DNA from 3 places in the Paeniclostridium hominis genome. Region 3 is predicted to be linked to each of the others. Evidence: riboswitches for the same ligand, from Rfam matches in the RefSeq annotation. Region 3 holds a riboswitch; each other region holds the start of a gene.

The links. A riboswitch is a leader RNA that binds a small molecule or an ion and turns the genes downstream of it on or off. The one in region 3 is predicted to bind cobalamin.
Region 1: it holds a riboswitch for cobalamin, as region 3 does, so the genes downstream of both, pcrA (DNA helicase PcrA) here and H8891_RS14345 (cobyric acid synthase) in region 3, are expected to answer to the same signal.
Region 2: it holds a riboswitch for cobalamin, as region 3 does, so the genes downstream of both, H8891_RS07820 (energy-coupling factor ABC transporter permease) here and H8891_RS14345 (cobyric acid synthase) in region 3, are expected to answer to the same signal.

What each region holds. Positions count from the first base shown of each region.
Region 1 covers NZ_JACRWD010000004.1:1,691-5,716, reverse strand. Annotated here, with positions in the region: gene H8891_RS10600 (M18 family aminopeptidase) at 1-394, opposite strand, end outside; gene pcrA (DNA helicase PcrA) at 423-2,645, opposite strand; cobalamin riboswitch at 3,007-3,193, opposite strand; gene H8891_RS10590 (NADH peroxidase) at 3,497-4,026, opposite strand, start outside.
Region 2 covers NZ_JACRWD010000001.1:1,609,281-1,613,306, forward strand. Annotated here, with positions in the region: gene H8891_RS07805 (energy-coupling factor ABC transporter ATP-binding protein) at 1-91, opposite strand, end outside; gene cbiQ (cobalt ECF transporter T component CbiQ) at 101-781, opposite strand; gene H8891_RS07815 (energy-coupling factor ABC transporter substrate-binding protein) at 775-1,068, opposite strand; gene H8891_RS07820 (energy-coupling factor ABC transporter permease) at 1,046-1,783, opposite strand; cobalamin riboswitch at 1,987-2,169, opposite strand; gene H8891_RS07825 (glycosyltransferase) at 2,368-3,432, opposite strand; gene H8891_RS07830 (glycosyltransferase) at 3,429-4,026, opposite strand, start outside.
Region 3 covers NZ_JACRWD010000012.1:2,335-6,360, forward strand. Annotated here, with positions in the region: gene cobU (bifunctional adenosylcobinamide kinase/adenosylcobinamide-phosphate guanylyltransferase) at 1-136, shown strand, start outside; gene cobS (adenosylcobinamide-GDP ribazoletransferase) at 140-910, shown strand; gene H8891_RS14340 (histidine phosphatase family protein) at 922-1,527, shown strand; cobalamin riboswitch at 1,555-1,734, shown strand; gene H8891_RS14345 (cobyric acid synthase) at 1,950-3,461, shown strand; gene H8891_RS14350 (cobyrinate a,c-diamide synthase) at 3,470-4,026, shown strand, end outside.

The DNA.
Region 1 (4,026 bases), on a different contig from region 3:
ATATAACTCTACCTGCTATAGCTAGTGGTCTATCTAACCAAGTGTTTAATATAGGTCCTCCATAGCATTCTGTATTTAGTTTTAAATAAGTTTTTTCAACTTCCATCTCTGGATTTGGTTTAATTCTAAATGAAGGTGAATCTGAATGAGAACCTATTATTCTAAATCCATCCTCTTTTAAATTATCAGTATCAACAGTAAAAGCTATTATAGCTGATGAATTTTTAGTTGTGTAATACTTTCCGCCTTTTTCTATAGTCCACTTGTCTCTAGCATCAAGTTTTTTAAATCCATTCAATTTTAATAATTCTTCTGATGTTTCTACTGAATGAAAAGCTGTTGGACTTTTCTCTATAAACCCGATTAAATTTCTAGCAAATTCTTTTGAATTCATATTAAATCCCCCTTAATTATATTAAATTTTATAGTAAATCTAATGTAGTGTATTCTTTATTTATTTTCTTTATACCTTGATTATTAAAAGCTATTGTTAAATCAGAGCCAGAAGCTGCTACTACAGTTCCTACCCCAAACTTAGGATGATGAACCTTAGAACCTAATTTTATATCATCAACATTAGATTCAGTTTTACTTTCTTTTATAGTAGCATTAACCTTACTTGCAACATTTGCCTTATTCATAGACTTCATATATTTTTGCTTATACTTATCTAATATATTGTAATTTGCTTTAGAATAACTTAGCTCATGCTCCTCTTTATTTAATTTTTCTATGCACTCTTCTGGTAATTCCTCCATAAATCTTGATTGTATAGATGGATTAGTTTTTCCATAAAGAGTTCTTTTCTTTGTAAGTGTCATATATAACTCTTTTTTAGCTCTTGTTATCCCAACATAGCAAAGTCTTCTCTCCTCTTCTATATCTGACTCACTCATAGATCTTACGGCCCTTGATATTGGGAATAATCCTTCTTCCATACCAACTAAATAAACTACAGGAAACTCTAGTCCTTTAGATGTATGTATAGTCATAAGAGATACTCTATCGTCTTCTTCATCATCACTTTCTGAAGAAGTAAGAGCAACATTAGTTAAGAAAGTTTCTAAATCTTTTTCTTCACTAGTATTTTCAAATTCTATAGCTATAGATATAAACTCTTTTAAGTTATCTATTCTATCTTGAGATTCTTCACTTTTATCTTTTTCAAGTTCATCTAAATACCCTGTAACATCAAGTACCTTTTCTATAAGCTTACTTACGGAATAAGCATCTTTTATTACTCTAAGTGTTCCTATTAAATCTACAAATCCATTTATATTTGCTCTAGCTTTTGTAGATATATCTGAATTAGTATCTACATCTAAAAGCACAGAAAATATACTTTCTTGTCTTAAACTTGCTCTATCTTCTATTTTTTCTATAGTTCTAAGTCCAATTCCTCTTTTAGGTACATTTATTATTCTTTTTAAAGATATATCATCTTGTACATTTTGAAGAACTCTTAAATAAGCAACTAAATCCTTTATCTCTTTTCTTTCATAGAATTTAGTACCACCATATATATTATAAGGTATTTGACTTCTATTTAAAGCATCTTCTATAGCACGTGCCTGTGCATTTGCTCTGTATAGTACTGCAAAATCTTTGAAAGGTTTATTTTCTTTTCTATGGATTCTCCATATATTATCAGCTACAAAATCAGCTTCTTCCATTTCATCATTTGCAACTTGTATCTTTATTTTTTCCCCTTCTTTTTGCTCACTCCACAGTTTTTTTCTTTTTCTTTCTATATTGTTAGATATAACTGTATTTGCAGCATCCAATATGACTTGAGTTGATCTATAATTTTGTTCTAATTTTACAACATGAACATCTTCATAATCTCTTTCAAATTCAAGTATATTTCTTATATCTGCACCTCTCCAACCATATATACTTTGGTCATCGTCTCCAACAACACATATATTTTGATGCTCTTTAGCTAATAATTTTATAAATTCATATTGAGCTTTGCTTGTATCTTGATACTCATCAACCATTATATATTTAAATTTATTTCTATAATAAGCTAGTACACTTTCTTCAGTCTTTAACAATTCTACTGTCTTTATTATTAAGTCATCAAAGTCAAGTGCACTATTTCTTTTTAATCTATCTTGATAAAGTGTATATACATCAGCAATTTTACTCATTCTAGCATCATTTCTATGCATATCCTTATATTCTTTAGGAGTTAGTAATTTATCTTTTGCTCCAGATATATAACTTATAACAACTTTAGGCTCAAATGCTTTGTCACTTAAATTAAGTTCTTTTAAACAATCTTTAACTAAAGTTACTTGGTCTGAACTATCATATATAACAAAAGATCTATTATAGCCTATTCTATTTATATCTTTTCTAAGCATTCTAACACAGCATGAGTGGAAAGTTGTTATCCACATATCTTTTACATCTGAATCTATGGTTTCTTCAACTCTTTCCTTCATTTCATTTGCCGCTTTATTTGTGAATGTTATTGCTAATATATTACTAGGATGTACTCCTTTATTTTTCATAAGATGAGCTATTCTAGTTGTTAAAACTCTCGTTTTTCCAGATCCAGCTCCTGCTAATATAAGTACTGGTCCTTCTGTTTTAAGTACCGCTTCTTTTTGGGCGGGGTTTAGCGAATCTATATCCATTAATTACCTCCTACAGTCAATGTTATATGTATATTTTAATCTATTATCTATATTAATTCAAATTTATTAATTCTACATATTAATGATATCCATAATTTACAATCTTTAAAATCATATCGTCTTTATAATTAAATAAAAACTCCTTAGATAAAATCTAAGGAGCTAAAGTTAGGCTAAAATATAATTTCTTTATTTATATTAATCTAATAAGATTAGGGGCTTAATTATATATTAGGATTTAAAATAAAAAAATCCCAATACCGGGATTAGGATTAATATAACTTAATAGTTTGTATACAAAATAATCATCATCAACTTATTATATACAAATTTTAAACTATTTTCCTTCACCCCGAAGAAATTAATTTATATATTATAGGCAGGTCTCCTGGCTTAGCTTCATCTTACTACTTTTCCTTCCCATAACTTATATTAAGTCACAGTGGTATAAAAAGTTTCATCAGCATAACAGTAGCGGGGGCTGCAGAGGATTTTAACCTCTTTCCCTATTAATTTTATAAATAAAAACCTATAATATAGTATATTAAATTTTCATCATATGTAATAGTATTCTATAAAAATATTATTACTCCTTTATTTATATTTAGATATCTTTATATTTTAATCATATTATATTTAAACTAGTATTATTACAGTATAAAGATATTTATCTAAAAATTTAGTTTGATAAAATCCTTTAACCATATTTACTAATTTAATTTCTTATACATCATCCAACGACTAAAATTGCCTATTTAGTATTTTGTCTAATGCAATTTATACTTTCTATTTACTTAAATATATTGAAAATAAATAAGGAAGAAATCTATTTAGATTTCCTCCTTTATATATTATTTCCCAAAATGTCTATTTAATAATCCTAAGAATGCTTTACCATGTCTAGCTTCATCTTTACACATTTCATGAACTGTATCATGTATAGCATCTAATCCTAATTCTTTAGCTTTCTTAGCTAATTTTAATTTTCCGTCAGTTGCTCCGTATTCTGCTTCTACTCTTGCTTTTAAGTTAGCTTGAGTATCTGCTACTACTACTTCGCCTAATAATTCAGCAAATTTAGCTGCATGTTCTGCTTCTTCAAATGCTATTCTCTTATAAGCTTCTGCTACTTCTGGATATCCTTCTCTATCTGCTTGACGACTCATTGCTAAGTACATTCCTACTTCTGTACATTCTCCTACAAAGTTAGCTCTTAATCCTTCTACTACTTCTGGATCTACGCCTTGTGCTACACCTATTCTATGTTCATCAGCCCAAGTCATTTCACCTTTCATTTCTTCAAACTTACTAGCTGGTGCTTTACATATAGGGCACACTTCTGGTGGCATTTCTCCTTCATGTATATATCCACATATTGTAC
Region 2 (4,026 bases), on a different contig from region 3:
TCATATTTCCATTTGAGAAATCTAAACTTATATTATCTATTGCCTTATTTGATTTATCGTACTTGTATGTTAAATTACTTACCTTAAACATAGTTCTCTCCTATATATGAAATTTCCCATCATACAACTTTATATCTAAAGTTATACTCATTTCCTCATATCTTTTCATCATTCTAAAAAACAAGACTTTTATAAGTAGTGCCGTTGAATTATACGAGTTTTTTAAATTTGTATACCCAAATTTTAATTGCTGTGATTTATATATATTTTTTACTTCTTCTAAGAAAATAAATATAAATCTATACATTAAAACCATAAGTTCTAATAATGTATCTGGAATATGCAATTTTTTAAATATAATTATTAACTGATTAAATGGAGTAGTAAGTATTAAAAAATAAATAGATATAACTGAGCTCATAGCTCTTAGTAATATATGTATAGAATTCTCAATTGCAAATTTAGTCGTACCTATATAAAAACTAAATATTTTTATATCAAATAAAAAATCTTTATTTTCAAAAGATATATTAACTAAATTAAGTGTAGTTCCTATAATTAAAAAATATATAGGTATCTTTAAGCACTTTATATACAATTTAATATCAACTCTTGCTAAAAACACAATTAACATGCTTATAAATAACATTATTAATAAATGTAGACTAATACTATTAGTTATTAAAGAAATTGCCATAAAAATAAAAGTAACACCTACTTTAATCATTGGATTAGCATTTGTTAGATTGCTATTATAAGCACATTTATCAATTTCTAGCATTTACCTTTTTTACCTTTTCTAGAACCTAAATAATATCCTATAAATCCAGCTCCTATTGCTGCTTGTGTAGAGAATAATAAACTTTCTATTTCTCCACTAGGTGGTTCGTATAAGCTACTAAACCATGGTTTATAATCTGGGTTTATTTCAGAAATTAAATTTTCTGCTTCTCCGTCAGCTCCCCCATACTCAGCTTTAGAATTTAAAAGTAAAGGAGTTATTATAAGTATTATTGTTAAAGCAAGTAATATAAAGTTTTTAGTTTTAGTTTTCGAATTTGCACTCATTATCTTCAACTCCTTCTTCATTATTTTGTGTTATTAAATTATATACTAAAGTAGTTAATAATCCTTCTGCTATAGCTATAGGTATTTGAGTCGTGAAAAATACTCCTAAGAATTTAACTGCAGATCCAATCACTCCTCCTGCAGGATCAGGAAATGCTAGTGCTAATTGTATTGCTGTAACAGTGTATGTAGCTAAATCGCCTAATGCCGCTGCTAAAAATACACTCACACCAATACTTAAATTTCTTTTTCTACAAAACTTAAATATTAAATATGAAACTATAGGTCCAACTATTGCCATTGAAAAAGCATTAGCTCCTAATGTAGTAAGTCCACCATGTGCAAGTAATATTGCTTGGAATAATAATGCTATTGTCCCTATTACAGCCATAACAGCTGGCCCAAATAATATTGCTCCTAATCCTACTCCAGTAGGGTGTGAACAACTACCTGTTAATGATGGTATTTTTAGTGCTGATAATACAAATACAAAAGCTCCTGCTAATGCTAATAATACCTTTTTCTTTGGATCTTTTTTAACTATTTCATTAATTGCCTTTAATCCATATACGAAAAATGGAATAAATACTATGGTCCAAAGTATTGACCATTTTACTGGTAAAAATCCTTCCATGATATGCATAGCGCTTGATGTAGTCGGGTTTAACAGTACAATTAAAACACCGGCTACTACGGATAGTGTTAAATAATTCATTTTAGTACCTCACTTTTTATTATAAATAATATAAATTTTTGTGATAAATTAATTTATAAATTTAAATATAGTTTTTAAGTTTATCAGGTACAAAAAAAATCCTAACTTTTGGATTAGGATTTAAATAACATCTTAAATAATACCTAAGCCTATAAAAAACCAAGATATTACTTTTTTAATTATTTTCCTTCATCCCGAAGAAACTAATTTAATTACTGTAGGCAGGTCTCCTGGCTTGGCTTCATTTTACTCCTTTCCCTTCCCATAATATACATTACAGTGGTATTTGAAAGTTTCATCAGCTTCACAGTAGCGGGGACTGCAGAGGATTTTAACCTCTTTCCCTTTTAATCTTATTTCTAAAAACCTACAATAGATATATTTAATTTATCACATATTTATTAATTCTATAAATATCTTTATATTCCTCTAATTTTCTTAGATTTATAAAATTAACTAATACTCCATTATTCTAACAAATTTCAACAAAATAATCTAGAGAGTTTATTTTTTTATAAACTCTCTAAAAAAAATAATACTATTTAATAAGATTCATATATATAAATAAATGTAAATTTTATAATTTATTGCTCATTGTTAAAAAACTGCTCATTTTGAGCTATATACTCATTATTAGGGTTAATCTTATAAGCCTCATTATGATGTTTTATAGCTTTTTCTATTTTATTTATTGTATAATAACAAACAGTAAGTTGAAGGTGAGGTTTCCAAGTCCAATATTCTGGAGAAATAAATCCATAACAATTTTTTGGCATTTCCAAGTTGAATATACTTTCATACCAACTTATTGCTTCTTCATATCTACCTTCCTCTTTAAAGCAATCTGCTAATCTATACACTGCTTCAGCTCTAGGAGATGTATATTCAAAAGTTTTATATATACTTTCCCTAGCATTTTTGTAATCACCTTTAAAAAAATAACAATCAGATACCTTACACATAGCATCTATTTTTTCTTCTACCCACACATCCATATTACTAAATTCAGTAAGAATTTTTATAGCATCATCGTAAAACTTATTATAATAAAGCTCTTTTCCGTAATAATAAATATCTCTTGTTGATAATTTATGACCTTCATCTAATTTTTTTCTATAAATTCTAAGATTCCTATCTCCTGCATCATGTAGTTTTTGATGTGTTATTGCTACTTCACTTTCATATACATTCCCACTAACTCCTAAGTATTCATGTATAAATCCAACCCATTTAAAATTATTTTTTCTTTTAACTAATCTATTTCTTTTATATCTTAACAATGGTTCTCCACTTTCATCTAATCCTCTGTGGTCTGTCATTGTAACTGTGTCTATATTAGAAGTTAAATTTTTCTTTATATCTAATAACTTGATTTGATCTTCTTTAAATAATACCTCATCTGCATCTATCCAAAATATATAGTCTTTTGTAGCTTTACTAAAAGAATAATTTCTAGCGGCAGCAAAATCATCTATCCATTTAAAATCATAGATTTTATCAGTGTATTTTTTAACTATTTCTTTTGTTTTATCTGTTGAGCCTGTATCTACTATTATAATTTCATCTACTATGTCTTTTACACAATCTAAACATCTTCCTATAACATCTTCTTCATTTTTTAATATCATGCATAAACTTATAGAAATCATTCTTTGCCTCCATCAAATAATTTTTCTATTTCAGGCATAACAATAGACTTATCAAAATCAAATTTTTCTACTTCCTTTAAATTTCTTATATATAAATCCCTTATATCTTTATTTAATATCATAAGTCTAAGTCCATAGTATAATCCATCTTCACTATTTGAAACCATAAGACCTAATTTATCTTTAAATAAAGCCCTTGATCCATGATTATCTGTTGCAACTACTGGTTTTCCTAATACCATAGCCTCTATGATTGCAAGGCCTAATGCTTCTGCATAAGACGGTGATACAAACACATCACACATTTTTACCCATGGATAAGGATTTTTTTGATATTCAATTAATTTACAGCTACTTTCTAACTTCAAATCTTTCACTAGTTTTCTTAAATTTTCTTCTTCTTCTCCACTACCTAGTATTATTAACTCATGGTCTATTCTTTCATCTATTAGTTTTTTATGAACTTTAATTAATCTATCAAATCCTTTTTCTGATCCCAATCTACCTATAGACATTATAGTAAATTTACTTTTTTTGTATTTTATATATTCTAACGATAATTCACGTATTTTAGATACATCATTAGGAACGTAT
Region 3 (4,026 bases):
TATGAGTTTAGTTCCAGATAATAAACTTTGTAGAGTATACTCTGATATAGTAGGTAGGATAAATCAGTATATAGCTAAATGTGCTGATGAAGTCTATTTTGTAGTTAGTGGTATACCTATGAAGATTAAGGAGTAACTTATGAAAAGATTTATAGGTATATTACAATTTTTTACTAGAATTCCAATAAGGGTAAATATAGGTTTTGATGAAGAGTTTCATAAAACAATGTATTACTTTCCTTTAGTAGGGTTTGTATTAGGAATTTTATATTTTATAATTGGATTAGTATCAAGTTTTTTATTTGATAGCTATATAACTTCTGTAAATATTTTGATATCTACAGTGATATTAACTGGAGGTCTTCATTTAGATGGTGTAGGAGATACATTTGACGGTATATATAGTTATAGAGATAAAGAAAAAATATTAGAGATAATGAAAGATTCACGATTAGGAACAAATGCAATGCTATCAGTATTATTTTTAATGTTGATGAAACTTGGATTAATATATTCAATTGTACAATCAGGACAATTATATAATTTAATATTTATGCCTGTATTTGCGAGAATGGCAATTGTAATAGCTTGCTATAAAAGTGTCACTCCGAGAAAAAATGGAATGGGTAATGTATTTATAGGCAAACCTTCTTTAAAAATGATATTAACTGGAATAGTGTATACAGTTATATTAATAATAATTATGGGTATTACTTTATTTAACTTAAATTCATTAGATTTAATTAAAGTAATAGCGTTCATACCTATAATGATTATATTATCAAGATGTTTTGTAAGATATATATATTCTAAAATAGATGGGATAACAGGAGATATACTTGGATGTATTTCTGAGCTTATGGAAGTAATGTATTTAATCTATATATATTTAATTTTTGGATTAAAGTAAGAGGTGAATAGATGTCTAGATTAATACTAGTAAGGCATGCAACAACTAATGATAATATAGATGGGAATTTATCAGGTCATATAGATAGCGAACTAAGTGATTTAGGGAAATTACAGATAGCTAAATTAAATGAATTTCTTGAAAAAGAAAAAATAGATTCTATATATACAACTACATCGACTAGAACAAAACAAACTGTACTAGAAATATCAAAATCTAGAGGAATAAATATTATAGAAAAAGAAAATTTAAAAGAAATTAGTTTTGGAGATTTCGAAGGGTTTAATTTTGACATTATACAAAAAAATTACCCAGAAGAATTTGAAAAGTTAATTTCACAAGGATTTAATTATAGATATCCTAATGGAGAAAGTTTAATAGACTCATATAATAGAGTACGTGAAGAAATAGATAAAATAATAAGTTGCAATAAAGATAAGACTATTTTAATATGTTCTCATGCAGGAACTATAAGAAATATTATATCTTACTTAATTGGGAAAACTTATGAATTTCATTGGAATTTTAAAATAAATAATGCATCAGTGAGTATTATTGATATAGTTGATGGATTTCCAGTGATTCAAACACTAAATAATACATCTCATTTAACTTAGAATAAATAAGAATACATAAAAATATTATAAAATTAACATAAATTAGGTTCTTCATTGAAGATTAATAGGGAAGAAGGTAAAAATCCTTCGCAGCCCCCGCTACTGTGATACTGACGAAACTATTAGACACCACTGTGACGATTTACGGGAAGGAATAGAAGTAGGTTGAAGTTTAGCCAGGAGACCTGCCTAGTTTATGAATATAAAATCTTCGGGGTGAAGGATTTTAAAAATTGGTGAAGTATGTGCATTTTTAAAAACCTATCCTTTAGAGGATAGGTTTTTATGTTTCTATAAATTTAAATCTTCAATTTATAGATAAAAATAATTATCAAATCACATATCTGAATAATGTAGAGTATTTTAAACGTTGTTAAAAGATTAAAGAAGTGAATTTTTTGTTGTTTAAGGAGATTAATAATATGAGTAAATCGTTAATGTTTTTAGGAACAGCTTCTAATGTTGGTAAGAGTACTTTATCGGCAGGGTTATGTAGAATTTTAAAACAAGATGGATATAGAGTCGTACCTTTTAAATCTCAGAATATGGCACTAAATTCATATATAACTAAAGATGGATTAGAAATGGGGAGAGCTCAAGTTACTCAAGCCGAAGCTTGTGGTATTGAACCAGATGTTAGAATGAATCCTATTTTATTAAAGCCTGCTGGGAAAAATAGATGTCAGGTAATTGTTAAAGGCAAAGTCTTAGACCATGTGAGTGCTAGTACTTATCATGGGTATAAGGATGAATTAGCGTCTATGCTTAAAAGTATATATGGAGATCTAAGTAGTGAATATGATGTAGTTATTTTAGAGGGTGCGGGTAGTTGTGCAGAAATAAATTTAAAAGATAAAGATATAGCTAATATGGGAATGGCTGAAATTGCAGATGCTCCAGTAATTTTAGTAGCTGATATTGATAGAGGTGGAGTTTTTGCTTCAATCGCAGGAACTATGCTTTTATTAGAAGAAAAAGAAAGAGCTAGAGTTAAAGGAGTAATCATAAATAAATTTAGAGGAACTGTAGAACTTTTACAATCTGGTATAGATATGCTAGAGGATATTATAAAAGTTCCAGTATTAGGAGTTGTTCCTTATAGTGATTTAAATATAGAAGATGAAGATAGTGTGACGGATAGATTTAATAAACAATTTAGACAAAATGATATAAATATTGAAATTATAAGAACTCCTTATATGTCTAATTTCACAGATGCTCATATGCTAGAAATACAAGAGGATGTAAGTATTAGATATGTAGAAAAAGGACAATCTTTATCAAATCCAGATATGGTTATTATACCAGGAAGCAAAAATACAATAGAAGATTTAATTTATATAAGAGAGAGCGGATTAGAAAAGCAAATAAAAGACTTAGAAAGACAAGGTAAATTAATATTTGGAATTTGTGGAGGATATCAACTTCTAGGTAAAAAAATATATGATCCAGATGGAGTTGAAGGGTCTATAAAAGAAATAGATGGACTTGGTCTTTTAGAGATAGAAACTATATTTGAAAAAGAAAAAGTAACTACTCAAGTAGAAGCTGTAATAAATGAGAATTTAGGGGGTTACTTAAATTTATTAGGAAATAAAAGTGTTAGAGGGTATGAAATTCATATGGGAATAAGTAAAGGAATTAATAAACCTTTAAATACTATAGTAAAAAAATTAAATGAAGAAACTTCATATGTTGAAGGATGTGTAAATGAAAAAGGAAATGTAGTTGGGACTTATCTTCATGGAATATTTGATGATGTTGAGTTTACAAGAAGTTTACTAAATTCAGTTAGAGAGAAAAAGGGATTAGAGGGTGTAGAGAGTTCTATAAATTCTTTTGAAGAATTTAAGAATAAAGAATATGACAAATTAGCAGATATATTAAGACAATGTCTAGATATAGATAAAATATATGAAATTATAAATGGTTAGGTGAAATTATGAAAAAAATATTAATAGCAGGAACGAGTAGTGGAGTAGGTAAAACTACTATATCACTAGGAATAATGCAAGCACTAACTAATAGAAAGTTAAAAGTACAACCTTATAAAGTTGGACCAGATTATATAGATCCATCTTACCATACTTTTATAACTAAAAGAGATTCAAGAAACTTAGATTCTTATATGTTAGATGATGAAAAAATTAAATATATAGTAAATAATGCTTCTAAAGATGCAGATATATCAGTAATTGAAGGTGTAATGGGTCTTTATGATGGATTTGGAATTGACTTAAATGCTTGTACAAGTTCATACACTTCAAAATTACTAAAAGCTCCAGTTATATTAGTTATAAATGGAAAGGCTATGTCATCATCAGCAGCTGCTATGGTATTAGGATATAAAGAACTTGATAAAAATGTAAATATAAAAGGTGTAATAGTGAATAACGTAAAAACTCAAAGACACTATGAACTTATAAAAGAAGCTATAGAAATATATTGTAAAATTGAAGTCTTAGGATATTTTCCACCTAATGAAAAATTTTCATTAGA